Regions from separate parts of the Evansella cellulosilytica DSM 2522 genome, predicted to be linked through region 1. Evidence: riboswitches for the same ligand, from Rfam matches in the RefSeq annotation. Region 1 holds a riboswitch; each other region holds the start of a gene.
What was found. Region 1 has a riboswitch for cyclic di-GMP ahead of BCELL_RS21965 (anti-repressor SinI family protein). Riboswitches for the same ligand answer to the same signal wherever they lie in the genome.

Region 1 (4,205 bases):
TATATCGTAAAACCTTGTGAAAAAAGAGAGCTTCTTTCAAGGACAAAAACATTAATAGAATTGAGTCTCGCAGTTCGAAAAATAAAAGAGCAAATGAGAGAACTTGATGATGTTAATCAGAGGCTACTACAAATAAACGACGAACTAGAAGGGAAAGTGAGAGAGAGAACTGTTGCCTTAAAAGAGGTAAATGATGAATTGCTGAAAGCGAATGAGGATTTAATTAAATTACAAAACGCTAGGACGCATATGCTATCAAATATTTCACATGAATTTGGCACACCTGTCACTTTTCTACAGAGCTATATTCAGTCAGTGAGAGCCGGAATTATTGAAGCGAATGACGCACACTACTTAAAATCTGTCGAGAATAAGGTAAATATGTTAAATAGATTAATTGAAGATTTATATGATATCTCTAAGCTTGAGTCAGGTGATATCACACTAATGACAAAGGAACGCAATTTACATGAATGGATAAATCAAATGTACGATAAATTTGAAACGGATGTGACAAGGCGGAAAATTACACTCCATAAACCAGTTTTTACAGGTAATGAGGAGCAAGATATACGAATTGACATTGATAATGACCGTATGGATCAAGTTTTTACTAACATCATTTATAATGCGATTAAGCATACAAATGAAGGCGGCGATATTTGGATTAATGTTGTGGTGAAGGATAGGCAAGAGGTTATGATAGAAATTAAGGATAATGGACATGGAATAAAAGAAAGTGACTTACCATTTGTATTTGAGAGATTTTTTAAAGGAGAAAAAGTGATAAATGGAAAGATTGGAACAGGACTAGGGCTAGCAATATCAAAAGAAATTATTCATCACCATAATGGAGAAATATCAGTTAAAAGTACAGAGGGAAATGGCGCAATCTTTTGTATCTCGTTACCTATCGTAGACTAATTGATTTATGGAGGTTGTTAAGAATGAAAGAAAAAGTGTTAATCATTGAGGATGACGAAGATATTAGAGAATTGACTGCATTATACTTAAAAAAGCATTCGTATGAAGTTTTTACTGCGAAAGACGGCTATGAGGGAATTAATATCGTACAAAATAATAATCCCCATCTAGTTTTATTAGACATACTTTTACCCGGAATGAAAGGGTATGAGATTTGTCAAAAAATTAGAATGCTTTCAGAAGCACCCATTATATTTTTAAGTTGTAAAAGGGATATAAGAGATAAAGTAAAGGGATTAGATGCGGGCGCTGATGATTATTTAACGAAGCCGTTTGATTTTACGGAGCTTGAAGCAAGAATAAAAGCAAATTTACGACGTAGTAAAATGAATGCAAATCGCAATGAACCAAAGCGTGTTTTTTCATGTGGAAATCTAGAAATAGATTTAGATAGTTATGATGTTTTCAATAAAGGGAATAAAGTTTCGTTATACACAAAGGAGCTACAACTTTTAATGCTACTAGTTGAAAACAAAAATCATGTGTTTAGTGCTGAAAAAATCTATGATCAAATTTGGGGCATTGATCATTGTGGCGATTTAAAAACCGTCATGGTACATATTAGTAACTTACGTCGTAAAATCGAGGAAAATCCATCAAAGCCAAAATTAATTAAAACGGTGAGAGGTTTCGGGTATAAATTCAGTACTGCTGACGAGGACATTAAAGGATAGCTTGTGGAAATTTGTAATTAATTGTAGATAAAAACATACAAAATTTTAACTCCATTTTAACCTTTTTTATTTATAGTGATAGATAATAAGAACTATAAAACACTGTGGGGGTGTTCATAATAGTTTGGCATCGGATTTATAATCTGATAAATCAGAAAAATAGGGTGAAAAGTTTTGAGTCTTTTGTTGCAGGTAAACTAAAAACTCCTACCAGATAAAGGCAAATCTATTGAAAAGTAGAGGCGCAAAACTACGGATCTAAGGGCTAAATGTTTAATGTCTATGATAGCCGGGTTACCTAGTAGGCAAGATTATCGGAAAGGGGTTTGATGTTTTTGGGGAACATGAAGATGGTGGCAGTAGATGAGGAGTGGAAAGGTTTATTGAAGGAAGCGAGAGATTTGGGGTTAACGCCAAAAGATATTAGAATATTTTTGGCGAAAAAAAGCTATGAAAAAAAAGTACATAGTTGAAAATAATCATTCCTACTATGTAATCGGTCGTTTCAGGCATTAATATTGTTTATAATATGTATTTTATATGATGTGTAAGAGGGGACTCAAAGGTTGATTTTACCTTTAAGTCCCCTCATTTTTTCATGAGTATTTAAGTTTTTTTTGTAAAGCTAGCAACAATGGCATCGAGTTCTTCCATCATATCTTTTAATTGTGTAGTCGTGTCGGTAAAATTCTCATACGTTGCTAATTGTTCTTCAGCTGTAGCAGACATATTCTCCGAACTCGCTTTATATTCTTCTGAAACATCTGTCATTTCATTGATGGATGCTTTTAGCGTTTCTACTTTCTCTACTATTGATTGACACATTTTAAAGGAAGCGCCTATATCATGGTGGACGACTTCCGTTTGAGCAACGATTTTTTCAAAGACCTCACCTGTAGATGATAATTGGTCTGCACCTTCCATTACTTGTTGCGTCGTTTCGGACATAACGATACTAATCTCTTGCGTTTCCTTTAATAAATCTTCTATAATGCTCGCAACATGGTGAGCATAATGACCAGATTGATCGGCTAACTTTCTAACTTCATCTGCAACTACAGCAAAGCCTCTTCCTGATTCACCAGCTCGGGCAGCTTCGATAGCTGCATTGAGAGCTAATAGATTTGTTTGCTCTGCAATGTCAGACATATAAGTGACCGATTGCTGAATTTTGGAAGAACGCTCTTGTAGTCGATCGACAACTTCGTTCATTTGTTGTACTGCATTTGAAATGTCCTTCATTTGGCCCTCCGTATTTATCATACTTTTTGATCCAGATTGTGCAAGTGATCGCGTGCTACTTGAAGAGTCCTTTGAACGTCTCATTTGTTCCCTAATAAGTTGTATATCAGAAGAAACGTCCTCTATTGAGTTATAGCTAACTCTAGCAACTTGCAGTTGCTCTGTAGCCCCTTCGGTAATGGTATGAATTGAATTTGTTATTTCACCAGTAGCAGCAACTGATTCCTTTACACCTAAGTTTAGTTGTTCAATGCTTTGTAAAACGTCCTTTGATGTACTTGTTAATTTAGTCGTAACCTTCTCTAAAACATCTCTTTGCTCTTCTTCCTTTTTCGTTAATTCTTTTACATATTGATTTCTAATATTAATTTGGATGATAAGAACACTACTTGTAAATATTAAAAATACAGCATGAATGAGCAAAAGACTAAAAGGATAATCAGCTGTGCCGGTAATCAACTCAGGTGCAACAAGGTATCCGCCAAAGTGCTGAATAGCAAAAATAATAGTACTGAAAATAATTAAACGAATGCTTTCGTAGTATGCTAACACAGCTAACACCATAAAAATCGAGAAATGGTATTCAACTAAACCATCACCACCAGCAATAAGTGATATGCTACTCAATGTTAATGAGAGCATAATGAATAACGAAATTTGCTGATGCTCTTTATTCTTATAATATAAAATTACGCTAGTTAATAAGAAAATAAAAGGAATAACTACTAAAATATTTAAAGGAATAGAAAAACTATGTGATGAATGATTGTGGTGAGACAAGAAATACCCTTCTAAAAAGTGGAAATGACGGTGTAATACATGAACAGCAATGGAAAGAAAAAAGATAAAGGCCGTAATGTAAAGCATTATCAGATGCTTTCTTTTTTTCATATTAGAATCCTCCTGATGAAAAGTGATAGTAAAACTAGTTGTAAACGCTATTTTTATTATAGTTGCTGCAGTAATATGAGACAACTATTTTGTCGAATTATGTAGATTTTTAGGCGAGTGCAAAGGTTATCGAAGAGCGTTACATTTGAATTGAATAATTTCATTATTATATAATATTATTACTTACTTTTTTATAGTAAGATGATTGGAGAAAATGGAGGCGGCTAATCAAATGTCAATGAAACATGTGTTTAAAAAAGGAGAAGCTGGTAATCAGAACACTTTGTTACTATTACATGGTACTGGCGGAGATGAACATGATTTGATACCAATTTCGGAAATGATTGACCCTGGTGCTGCTGTATTAAGTGTAAGGGGTAATGTCGATGAGAACGGCATGAATCGTTTTTTTCG
Region 2 (4,205 bases), 1.7 Mb from region 1:
TTAAACAAGAGGTGTACTCCAAAGGTTGATTTATACCTTTGGAGTACACCTTCATTAATGTATGAAGTTCATTTACGTCGATTTAATATAGTAGTGTAGCGGATGTTCTACCTGCATGAATTATTGTCCTGTTGCGTCTTTCTTAATGTAAAATAATCACCAACCACGGCGAATGACCGATTCTGCTTTTCGTTTTAAAGATACGTTCCATGGCTCATGCTCCGGTTCTATTGGATGGACAAGTGCTGTTATCATCTTTAATCGTTTTCCACACCAAACATCTGTAAACAATTGATCTCCTAAAAATAAACTCGTTTCCGATTTAGCACCTACTTCATCCATAATACGTTGTATTTTACTTGTAGCAGGTTTATTTGCTTTTCCATATCCGACGATTCTATAAGGTTCAGTAAAAATATCAACTCGGCTTTGATTATTGTTAGAAAGGATAACAAGTTGAACGTTATTTTCTCTTAGTTGAGAAAGCCATGCTTCAAACTCTTTTGTACCATGTTGATCATGAGCAGCTAATGTGCTATCTAAATCTGAAAAAATATGAGTAATGTTGTTTTCTTTTAGCCATTTGATAGTAATGCCAGAAAAATGCTCAAATAAAAAGTCAGGTTTAAAATAACGCATGTATTTCACTCTTTCTTTTTTTTATAGTTTGTACAGATTATCATAACATGTCCGTTCCATATCGTGGAAATATTTATATAACAATTACCGAAACAGTCAATTGTTTACTTCGTTTGCAATATTCTTAACCTGTTAGGAAATGATAAGTTTAACTAATTATAAGGAGGCAAGTCCATGGATTTTGAAAATATACGGGATCAAATTACAATAGAGGATGATAAGGGAAATCACAAAGACTTTAACGTGGAAGCACTGTTTGAGATGGATGGGCAATCTTATGCTCTCATTACTGGTGATTATGAGGCACTTCTCATGCGTATTGAAGAGGATACCCACGCTCAATATCTTGTAGGAATAACCGACCCAACCGAGCGGGAAGCAATATTAGAAGCATATGAAATTGCAGTTGAAGCAAGTCCAGCTGAAAAAAATAATGAATAATAGTTTAACTGGTGCACATGTTGTATACAATGTTAACACGTGTATGTTCAATGATTCACAAATTTTCAAAGATTATTTAACTGAAATTTCAGTGAATTTAACATGTTCAACCGTTTTCCCTGTTATAATATTAGTAGGGGTAAGAGGTCAGTAAATCGATCTCGTTAATTTATTTATGAAAGGGGGGGTGTGACGTGAATTTGGGGAGCTGTGTTGTTTGCTGTGAAACGATGAATTTTGATAGCGCTTCCAGATCTACGAGTGGGGGAAAATGCAAGTCATGTGGTAAATGGATGTGTCCTAGCTGTATCTCAACATATTCGATAAGTGGTGCGAATGTAACATGTGACGTATGTAAAGCTGCGAATAAATAACAAAGCTAAAATTATACTGGGGAACAGAGTAATGTATTTATGTCATTAGTCTGTTCCCTTTTTTGTTGACAAACATTTTAAACGTTGGCTAGAGTTTGTATGTTTTAATAATATAACAAAAAGCAAGTTATTGAAGGATTCGGTCAATGTTTGTCGAATATGGAAGATATAAGCAATTAGAAAAGATGATGCATGAGATGCTGTTAAAGTAGATGGAGAGGGGAATAGAGATGTATAAAGTAGACCCAAGCTTAAAAAAAATGATTCATCTATCAGAGAAAACAAATGAAGACTTAAAAGTACGTTATAACCTTTTAGTAGAGGAACTAAAGTTTGCTAGAAATGCTTTTGAGTTTGAAAGAGCGGCGGAAATTAAATCTGAATTGTTATACATAACGGAGGAGTTATCAAAAAGAAAGATTTAGTTAATAAAAAAAGTCACACACTATATTGCGGAATATTTAGATAATTGTGTATAATGAACTAAGACCTTCTTCTTATTATTTTATGGGTCAATTCCAAATTACAAGTAATACGAAACGGCAAAACCATCGAAAGTTGGTGACGCAAAGCTATAGGGGCTTCCTTCATCTAGAAGAAGCCAGCCAGTTACCGAATATTCTCCTATTATTAAAGGGGGTAATGTAGTTTGGGCTTGGACAAAAATAATTCTTTATATTGTATCAGTCGGGATATTGTGTTTCTAAAGAAGCTAATGTACAAAGCGAAGGAACGATTAGGTACGATGAATGACCCACTGTTGCTAGAAATTAGTCAATTTTTAGATGTAAAACTAAATCAACATGGAGAATTGTTAAAATCCCATAAAAAAACGGAGGGAAGTACTTTGAAAAGAAACGATACCGCGTTAGATGAGAACATGAAACTTCAAATACAATCTGATGATAAAGGTAATACTGAACAATTAGAGTGGCAAAAAGCCGTTATTAGGGAAGAATATGTGCAATCAGAATAAATAGAAAAGAATTGTACTCATATTAATAGAAGAAGGAAAAACAGTTCACAGCAAGAGATGTGAACTGTTTTTCTTATTCGATATTTGCTAAGTAAGATATTGCTCTTGCATAAATTGCCGTAGCTTTTAATAGATCTTCAATTTCTATATACTCATTTTTTTGATGGGCAGTCATCACCTTACCAGGAAAAACAGCACCATATGCAACACAGTTTGGCAATAGGCTTGCATACGTATTACCTCCACTAGAAAGTAGGGTAGCTTCCTCACTCGTTTCTTCTTCATAAGCCTTTTGTAAGTACTTTATCATAGCTGTATTTTTATCAACGTGATGAGGATTTTTATTTCGAATGTCTCCGAATGAAAAATGGTATTTTTCAAGTAACGTATAAAGCTTTTGCTCAATTGCATCAAAATTTGCTGATACAGGGTATCGAATATTTAAATGTACAAAACAACTCGATCCCTCTTCGAAACTAAAAATCGCAGGGTTTATAGTTAATGGTCCAGTTATATCATCCTCATGATCAATATTAATATTTTTTCCAAAATGATCTTCAAAAAATAAGTTAACGAATGAAAGATAGGCCTTTGCTTTTTTGTTTAAGGACAAAGTAGTGAGAAACTGTGCTAAATACATACCAGCGTTAATGCCTTTATGTGGTTCCATACTATGAGAAGAAAGGCCTTTTAAGTTGAGCGTTATGTTACCACTATGATGAAAGTACTCTCCTTCTAGCTGATGCTTTTCTAAAAAATGAATAAATTGTTGTTCGATAGCTTGATCGTGATCTTTAATAACAGCAGTGGCTGATTCAGGGACCATGTTTGGTCTCGTACCAGCTTGAAAAGAAATGAGTGTGTCATTTGATGTCATACTTTCAGTTTCGTTATCAAAATTCAGGTTACACCTTGCGTTTATTTGGCCTTTTTCAGCATGAATGATTGGGAATGTCGCATCAGGTGCAAAGCCAGCAACTGGAGAATGCTCGATTTCACGGTATTTCTTTAAGCAACTCATCCCACTTTCTTCATCTGTTCCAAAGATGATACGGACGTTTCGTTTCATGGGCATTTTAAGCTCTTTTAACATCTTTAAGGCATAAAAAGCGGCCATTGTCGGACCTTTATCGTCGATTGCCCCTCTAGCAAATAGTTTACCGTCTCTAATTGTTGGCTCGAAAGGTGGAGAAGTCCAATCACCAGTTGCAGGGACAACATCTAAATGTCCAAGTATAGCGATATAATCATCGTTATCCGAGTTCTTTAATTCGGCATAGCCATAAAACCCTTCATTATTTTCTGTATGAAGGCCATGTTGTGTTGATAATGTTAACATTAAATCTAATGCTTCGGCGATATTTTTCCCCATCGGTTGTCCCTCTGAGGAGGATGATAGATCTTTCGTACTCTCGATTTTCAAGAGCCTTGTTAAGTCTTTTAGTAATTGTTCCTTCTGTTTGACTACTTCCTCGTAGAAATTCAATGACGACAACTCCTGTTCATATCTATGTATTCATGGTTTTCTATGTTCCATTATTATAGCATTCGTTTCTCATACTTTAAAATTTTGGCTTTAAGGGTATACGAAAAGCCAACCGCCACTCGTATGGCAGCTGGCTACTAATGATCATCTTGAATTAACTACTCGTATGATAATGTTTTGCTAAAGCATAAAATCAAAAGAGCGGGTAAATAAAGAAAGTGTGGTAACGATAATTCTCTTTAGGAATGGTACATCACTTTCTTTAATTGAGAGGCTTGAAACATAGCCA
Region 3 (4,205 bases), 960 kb from region 1:
AACAGTTAAAATTGATTAAAAAGTATGCGGTAGGCGTAGGACCGAATTTTAAACGAATAAATGAAGACTATGTACGAAAGGCAAAAAGTTTTCAGTTATATATTCATCCCTATACATTAAATGATGAATTCGAAATTGAAACGGCATTAAATTGGGGGGTATCGGGGATTATTACAAATTATCCTGATAAAGTGAAGCGAAAGCTGAGTGATAAGAAGTGATAAGAAAGGAGTGGAAAAATGACTAAAAGGATAATAGCGAGTTTTGTTTTGATGGCAATTCTTTTTGGCTGTCAAGAACAAGGAAAATACGAAGGTCAACATTTTGAAGAAAGAAAAAATGAGCTATCTTTATTAAACGCTGCAAATGACAACATAGAAAGAGCTGTCGTTGTTGAGGAGAAAATGACAATTGGAGCAATAGGAGATGTATTGCTGCATAATCGTGTTTATGAGCTTGCCGAAACGGATGAAGGCAAATACGATTTTTCCCCAATGCTTGAAGAGGTTGCCCACCTTTTAGAGAAACCGGATTTTTTAATGGCAAACCAAGAATCGATGCCAGGAGGAGTGGAAATCGGTTTATCCTCTTACCCAGCCTTTAATAGCCCGCAAGAAATAGTAGAAAACTTACAAGACGTGGGAGTCGACATGGTGATCGGTGCGAATAACCATACGTTAGATCGGGGAATGAAGGCGGTAAATAGTGCACTGAACTTTTACGATGAGATTGAGATGGATTATGTTGGTGTTTATCGAAATACGGAAGATAGAGAAACGGACCGCATAGTAGAAATGGATGGGATATCGGTAGGTGTACTTGCCTATACATATGGTACAAACGGGATTCCTATCCCGCAAAATCACCCGGACGTAGTTGCTTTAATTGAGCCAAACAGAATCGTATCTGACGTAGCTAATTTGAAAGAAAAAACAGACGTCGTCGTTGTACACATGCATTGGGGTGATGAATATAAAAGAGAGCCTAACCAGGAGCAAAGGCAACTAGCACAAACATTATCAGAAGCTGGAGTCGATATTATTTATGGTCACCACCCACACGTACTACAACCAATTGAAATTGTAGAAAACGATGTAAATGACAACGAGACAATCGTTTTTTATTCTTTAGGAAATTTCCTATCAGGTCAGTACTTTGACTTTACTGATATCGGAGGGATAGGCACAGTGGAGATAACGAAAATAACTAACGGAGAGGATGTAGAAGTTAGCATAAAAAATCCTGAAATTATTCCTACGTTAGTAGTACAAGAGAATGACCTTTATCGTGTAAAGCCATTAGAGTCTACAGATGGCTCTCCAATAACAGGTTCGACTTTTAAAGAAACGATTGCGCATACATTGCTTTATTTAGATGAAGAGTAGCAAGGAATAGAAACACCTACTTTAGCACTAAGACTATTTTAACGAAAATACTTTTCAACGAGGGCAATACATACTATAATAAAATGAAGAGTTATGTCGATAATTGGAAATTTTTAAAATAAATTTAATATTGGGGCAAACTGTGCGAAAGTGCAGGACGCAAAGCCACGGGTCTAAGCATAGTATGATAGCCGGGTTACCTAGTATATTCTAGAGTAAACTGCTATAACGTTATATGCAGTTTTTTCTATTTTTATTAACGAAAACGTTTTCGTGAACAAGAGTAATATATTCACAAGTGGAGGAGGAATGATGTTGAAGCAAGAAAAGGCAAAAAATCTAGTGTTCAGTAAGTCGTTTAAGTATGTAATTGTATTTCTCCTTCTCTCTTTCAGCGCACTCATAACTAAATTATTCGATCTTCCCTTAGTTTTTGGCATGACGGTGAGCTTTGCTAGTTTATTTTTATTATTAATTGTCAGGTTGTTCAGCCTTGTTAAAGCGACAGCAATCGCTATCGTCATATTTATTATAGGATTCCTCTTTTATGAGTTACATATAACTGAGATTACGATGATACTAGAAGTCTTTTTCATTGGGGTTATTTTATTATTTAGACGAAAAAGCAGTATGGTTTTAATGGTTGGTCTCTTTTGGCTTATAATTGGAGTGCCATTAACGGCGATGATGTACAGCAGCTACTATCCTGAATTTACTGGTACATTACTGTATGTGCATTTGGCAATTCTTATCTTAAGCGGTGTTTGTAATGCATTAATAGCTGATATGATACTCGCTTATACACCATTAGAAAGATGGATAAAGGGCAGTAAAAAACAATACATTAGCTCACAGCATTTAATACTACACATCATCATTGTTGCTATCACCTTTCCATTTTTAATTAATTTTGCAATAAATAGCATTAGTGCGTATGAGTCATCTATTAGAAGCACTTCTCATTTATTGAGTAACAATGCTCGAAGTATTGAGAGTGAAATTAAGCAATGGAATACGAAAGACATGATGAAATTGTCTTTATTTGATACCGTGAAGCAAAGTCAATTAAGTAGCTTGCTAGAACGAAACATACAGGATGAAATATATAATGTCGTGGTAACAAATGAAAAAAATATCATATTATCGTCAACGAATGAACAATTTCATATGAGAGACTATTTTGATTGGTTTTCAGAATATGATGTTTACTATTTATCAGAACGCTATTATCAGAAACTACCAGCTAATCAAAATGAGCAGCCAAGCATTATGAATTGGAATAAAGGTAGCTTTATTTACGAAAGGCCTATTGAAGGGCTTCCACTAACAATATATGTAGAAATGCCATTGTCTTATCAGCAAGAGCGAATTTTTACCGACTTTTTGGATCAATTTAGATTCTTACTTATATTTGCCTTAGTTGCATTATTAATGTCAAGGGTGATCAATAGGAATTTGGTTAGTACTTTAAACCAACTTACATTAACAACGACAGGATTACCTAATAAAATTGGTGACAATGAAACGATTGATTGGCCACAAAGTAACGTGAAGGAAATTGATTTATTAATAGAAAACTTTAAATATACGTCAACGAAGCTGAAACAAATGTTTCAAAGAACAAACAATATGAATAAGGAGCTAGAAGAGCAAGCGGGGATGCTGCAAAAATCAGAGGAAAAGCTACAAAAATTAGCGTACTACGATATGTTAACAGGCCTCCCAAATAGACAGCATTTTCAAAAGTATTTAGAAAGCTTACTACAGTCTGAGGCAAACAAAAAAGCACCAACAATCGCTGTCATGTTTGTTGATTTAAATCAGTTTAAACAAATCAACGACACGTTAGGCCATAAAGTTGGTGATGAACTATTGAAGCTTGTATCCAACAAGTTGATGAAATTAGAGAAAGAGAAGATAAAAGTGTTTAGGCTAGGCGGAGACGAATTTGTCATTGTGTTAACTGAGGCTGATAAGAAAGAGGTAAAAAGATTCGGTGGGAAATTGCAAAGATTGTTTGCTGAACCAATCATTCTTAATAACATGTCCCTTTATGTAACAGCAAGTTTCGGTGTTAGTATGTACCCGAAAGATGGGGATACTTTGGATAGACTTGTTAGGTTTGCTGACATGGCCATGTACAATGCGAAAGAAAAAGGAAGAAATTATATACAATTTTTCGATCAATCGATGAAGGCTGACTTCTCAGAAAGAATGATGATTAACAATGGATTACGAGAAGCATTAGAGCGGAATCAATTTGAGCTTCATTACCAGCCGAAGGTAAATGCAAAAACGGATGAAATGTCTGGAATGGAAGCTTTAATGCGTTGGCACCATCCAGAGTTAGGGAATGTTAGCCCTGGAAAGTTTATTCCAATTGCAGAAGAATCTGGCCTTATTTTAAAAATAGATGAATGGGGCTTATTGCAAGCTTGTAAACAGAATAAACAATGGCAAGATGCAGGCTTGAAAAAAGTACCAGTAGCGGTAAACATCTCGGCAAAGCATTTTTATCATGGCTATTTAAGTGAAATGGTAAAAAGAGCATTAACAATATCGGGACTAGAAGCGCAGTATTTACAAATAGAAATAACGGAAAGCGTATTTATTAAAAAAATGGATGATGTTATTCATACACTTAATGGATTGCAAGAAATGGGTGTAAAAGTATCCATTGATGATTTTGGTAATGGCTTCTCTTCATTAAATCAGTTGTTAAAATTGCCGATTTCTGAGGTGAAACTAGATAGAGAGTTTATAAGGAACATAGGAGAAAATGAAAAACAAGCATCGATGGTAAAAGTGATCATTGAACTA
Region 4 (4,205 bases), 2.3 Mb from region 1:
TAAACCAATCTCGCAAAAGGAAATCAACAATTACTTAATCAAAAATCACGCAAACGAGTAGAGGCAGTCTCAAAGATGTGCCAGCTACTATAAGTCTGTTTTATTTCTTGATTATACACAACGTGCAAATCAATGCCATTAACATAAAAAAAGGTCACTGAAAAAGTAAAGAGCAACTTTTTCAGCGTCTATAAAGACAGGTGGCAATGTCCACTCGCCACCCGCTGACTATAAGAACTCCATTTAAGTGGCCTTTAAGAGATTGCGACGCTACCAACCATTGCATAAGGGAGACTCGATAGGTGAAAATTACCTTTTGAGTCTCCCTTTAAGTCTTCACTTATAACTTGTACCTTTGTATTTGATTATATTGGTACAGCGATTGTAACTATTGCCAAACTCCTCACTTATGGACAGTTACAATTTTAACTTATGGTTCGAGATGGGTACCGAGGCTCGATTCTTTCCTCAAAAAACTCTGTATAGTTCTTTGTTGATAAGAAACCGACGTAATCGAGCTTATAAACCTCATAATAAATAACGTATTCACCATTCTTAAAATGTACATGAAGATGCCTATTTGTCTCATCATACTCAATGTAAGATAGTTTACCGTGGTTCAATTCAACTGTTTCCATAATACCCTCCCTCTAATTTTTCTTTAGGGAATTACTCTTACTAATAGGATACCCGATATAATAGAAAAGAAACGAGCCTATAAAAAAAAGTTGGTCATTTCTTGTTTTGATAATACTTTGCCACTTGATACAACTTTATCGTTTACGACTAGTGTTGGAGTATAGTAAAATCCATTTAAAGTAGGGGGATCTTGATGGTGAATTTCTACGTGAGCATGTAAGCCAATATCATTGATGACTTCCTTCAACCTTTTCTCAACGATCTTGCCATTAATGTTTGAACTAACAAACAGCTTCACTTCCAATTCACTCACCTCACTTGTCTATTCTTATTTTTATTATAATCCATTGTTTTTGACCGGAAACGCTATCATTTGACAGTGATGTGACTAAATTGTTACTATTTAGAAAACTTTATTATTCAGCAAATATCGATTTTTTATAAAAAAAATGTAAAATTATGCTTGTATTTTTACTTTAGAAAATAATACAATTAAACTAGTAATCTTTTCTAGAAATGCGCGCATGGTAAAATGTAGTTGATTATTAGTTTAGGATACTCGCATACCGTGTTTATTACTTCAGCTTCCTTTCGTGAGAAATCAGCTGTAAAATCATCATCAGTTTTAACTAAGCTAAAAATTTAAAAGGTAGCGAAGAATATATGTCTTGATTTGGGCACTTGGACATACAGGAGCTAGTAGTGCAACCGACCTTGTTATTTAGGTCGGTTTTTAATATTGATACAACTTAATAATGTTAGTTTTGTATACTGGAATATATTTCAGTACAAAACGAGGGATTATCCCAAACTAATCATGGATGAATAATGATAATTCAAGGAGGAACAGAATGGAAATAAATAAGTTACCTTCAATAGAGAAGAAGACTATAGAAAAAAATTACCATTCTCACTTGCCTAAATGGTTTTCACATGTTTGGGGTCAAGAAAAACAGCCAAGCATTGAAAGTGATCAAGCACTAGATCAACAATATGAACAATTAATAAGTAGATTTAAAATTGCATTAGAAACGACAGCATTGATCGTACTTGTTAATGATACGGGTGCAATTACATATGTTAGTGAAGAATTTTGTGATCTTTTAGATTATTCAGAAAGTGAACTAATAGGTGTGAACTATTTATCATTACAACACCGTTCATTTAAAGAACGGGAATTGTTTAGTAACACACTAGCATCACAAAAAATCACTTCCTTTGAAATGATTCCCTTAAAGAAAAGTGGAAATCCGCTTATATTAAAGACACAAATAATGCCTTTAATAAAATCAAATCAGGAAAGCGATATATTTCTCATCATGCATCGAGATGTTACACGTTTAAAGCAGGCAGAAAAAGTAATAAAGGAATTAGGAGCAGTAGATACTCTTACAGGGTTACCAAATAGAGATAAATTTGAAAGAGATGTCAGATCAAGAATTGAAATGAAGCATGCAGAGAAATTTCCTTTTGCCATTCTTTTCTTTGATTTAGATCGTTTTAAGTTTTATAACGACACTTTAGGGCATTTTACTGGAGACAAACTAATACAATCTATCTCTCAAACGTTAAGTAGTATCCAACATAAAAAAGTGCAAATATATCGTTATGGGGGAGACGAATTTTCCGTATTATTTCATTCTCCAAAGTCTAAAGAGGAAGTACAAGAGTTGGCTCAAGAAATATTACTAGCCTTTGAATCACCATTTCATGTAAAAGGAAATGAACTATACATCACAGCTAGTATAGGAATCTCGTATTTTCCTGTCATAGGAGTCACTTATGACCAAATAATTCAACAAGCGGAAATGGCTATGCACTACGCTAAAGAGTTAGGTAAGGGTGATTTTCAATGGTATCAATCGTCAATTCGAACAGAGCATGACGAAAAATTACTTATGGAAAAAAGATTAAGAATTGCTATGGAGCAAGAAAACTTTGAGCTATATTATCATCCTCAAATTGATTTAAAAGAAAACAAAGTGATCGGAGTAGAAGCACTTTTAAGGTGGAACGATGAACAGTTAGGAAAGGTTTCTCCTTACAAATTTATTCCAATTGCTGAAGAAACAGGATTAATTAACCAAATCGGGGATTGGGTACTTGAAAAAGCTTGTATTCAAGCGAAGAAATGGAATAATGAAGGTCATGAACTAAGGATAGGTATAAATATTTCACCCCAGCAATTTCAGAGACCAGATTTTGTTAGTAAAGTAAAAAATACTTTAGATAAAACAGGCCTGTCTCCAAAACTGTTAGACTTGGAAATAACGGAAAATGATTTACTTTATAATCGTGATGAATGTCTTAAAACGTTGTATCGTCTAAAGCAATTTGGAGTCAGTATCTCTATCGATGACTTTGGTACGGGCTATTCTTCATTAAGTTATTTACGTAGATTTCCGATAGATACGTTAAAAATAGATCAATCATTTATTAAAGAGGTAGTTGATAATACTAATGATCAAGCAATCGTGACTTCTATCATTCAATTAGCACACAATATGAAGCTGAGAGTCATTGCTGAAGGAGTAGAAACGTCTGAAATGGTTGCATTTTTAAATAAGTTAAGCTGCGATGAAATGCAAGGATTTTTGTATAGCCAACCGCTTCCACCAGAAGCTGTAACAAAATATATAGAGTCAACTAGTCCGTCAATGAAACTAAACGTATAGGACCATGTAACCTATTAACATTTTCTCTATATTGTTATACTGATGTATAAGGTAGAAAGCGTATTTTTTGACTTCAAACCCAATATCAGTTTATAGTATAATCGCTCAATCCAAATTGCATAATACTATGGAAAGAGGAAAATGTTATGGCGATAACAGCAAAACAAAAGAAAATTGAATATGCTATGCTTCTTGCATGGGGGATAGCATTAATAGCAACCCTCGGGTCTTTATACTTTTCTGAAATTGAAAACTTTATTCCTTGTGAACTTTGTTGGGTGCAAAGGATATTTATGTATCCTTTAGCAATAACACTAGCAATTGCAGCAATAAAGAAGGATTCGAAACAGGCTTACTATACGTTGCCTATTAGTTTAATCGGCTTAAGCTTCTCTATTTACCATGTAATGCTAGAAAGAATACCAGCGTTAAGTGAGACTGCTGAAGGGTGTGGGATTATCCCATGCAATTATTTATATATTAATTGGTTTGGATTCATCACAATTCCTTTTCTAGCACTAATCGCCTTTCTTTCCATTTCAATTATTATGGTTTACGTGATTGTTACAGAGAGGAGAGGGGAAAAGTGAAAAAGGTTATCATTTTCGGATTAATTATTGTCATTATTTTTGCTGCATTAGCTTTCGTTACATCTCAGCAAAATAAACAGCAATCGGAAGGTAATCCTTTTGGTAAGGATCAATTACATCGTGAGACATTAAATCAGCTTGATAATCCACTTTATCAAAATGTCATAATACCTGAAGAATTAAACAGTAAGCTAGAAAATGAGGAAACGGTAACGGTATACTTTTATAGCCCTACATGTGAATATTGTAATGAGGCCACCCCAGTTTTAGTACCTTTAGCAGAACAGTTAGGTGTTGATGT

Region 2: it holds a riboswitch for cyclic di-GMP, as region 1 does, so the genes downstream of both, BCELL_RS11775 (hypothetical protein) here and BCELL_RS21965 (anti-repressor SinI family protein) in region 1, are expected to answer to the same signal.
Region 3: it holds a riboswitch for cyclic di-GMP, as region 1 does, so the genes downstream of both, BCELL_RS20880 (EAL domain-containing protein) here and BCELL_RS21965 (anti-repressor SinI family protein) in region 1, are expected to answer to the same signal.
Region 4: it holds a riboswitch for cyclic di-GMP, as region 1 does, so the genes downstream of both, BCELL_RS14840 (sensor domain-containing protein) here and BCELL_RS21965 (anti-repressor SinI family protein) in region 1, are expected to answer to the same signal.

Annotation. Positions count from the first base shown of each region.
Region 1 is NC_014829.1:852,188-856,392, forward strand. It holds gene BCELL_RS03840 (ATP-binding protein) at 1-924, shown strand, start outside; gene BCELL_RS03845 (response regulator transcription factor) at 948-1,658, shown strand; cyclic di-GMP riboswitch class I at 1,868-1,960, shown strand; gene BCELL_RS21965 (anti-repressor SinI family protein) at 2,003-2,131, shown strand; gene BCELL_RS03850 (methyl-accepting chemotaxis protein) at 2,265-3,791, opposite strand; gene BCELL_RS03855 (alpha/beta hydrolase) at 4,030-4,205, shown strand, end outside.
Region 2 is NC_014829.1:2,573,359-2,577,563, reverse strand. It holds gene BCELL_RS11795 (PstS family phosphate ABC transporter substrate-binding protein) at 1-4, shown strand, start outside; gene BCELL_RS11790 (YqeG family HAD IIIA-type phosphatase) at 157-639, opposite strand; gene BCELL_RS11785 (DUF1292 domain-containing protein) at 814-1,080, shown strand; gene BCELL_RS11780 (hypothetical protein) at 1,685-1,879, shown strand; cyclic di-GMP riboswitch class I at 1,986-2,071, shown strand; gene BCELL_RS11775 (hypothetical protein) at 2,104-2,430, shown strand; gene pepV (dipeptidase PepV) at 2,504-3,916, opposite strand; gene BCELL_RS11765 (phospholipase D-like domain-containing protein) at 4,097-4,205, opposite strand, start outside.
Region 3 is NC_014829.1:4,571,996-4,576,200, reverse strand. It holds gene BCELL_RS20890 (glycerophosphodiester phosphodiesterase) at 1-221, shown strand, start outside; gene BCELL_RS20885 (CapA family protein) at 240-1,385, shown strand; cyclic di-GMP riboswitch class I at 1,510-1,589, shown strand; gene BCELL_RS20880 (EAL domain-containing protein) at 1,695-4,205, shown strand, end outside.
Region 4 is NC_014829.1:3,189,933-3,194,137, reverse strand. It holds gene BCELL_RS14855 (putative bifunctional diguanylate cyclase/phosphodiesterase) at 1-61, shown strand, start outside; gene BCELL_RS14850 (KTSC domain-containing protein) at 426-638, opposite strand; gene BCELL_RS14845 (thioredoxin family protein) at 716-937, opposite strand; cyclic di-GMP riboswitch class II at 1,279-1,362, shown strand; gene BCELL_RS14840 (sensor domain-containing protein) at 1,491-3,314, shown strand; gene BCELL_RS14835 (disulfide oxidoreductase) at 3,461-3,904, shown strand; gene BCELL_RS14830 (thioredoxin family protein) at 3,901-4,205, shown strand, end outside.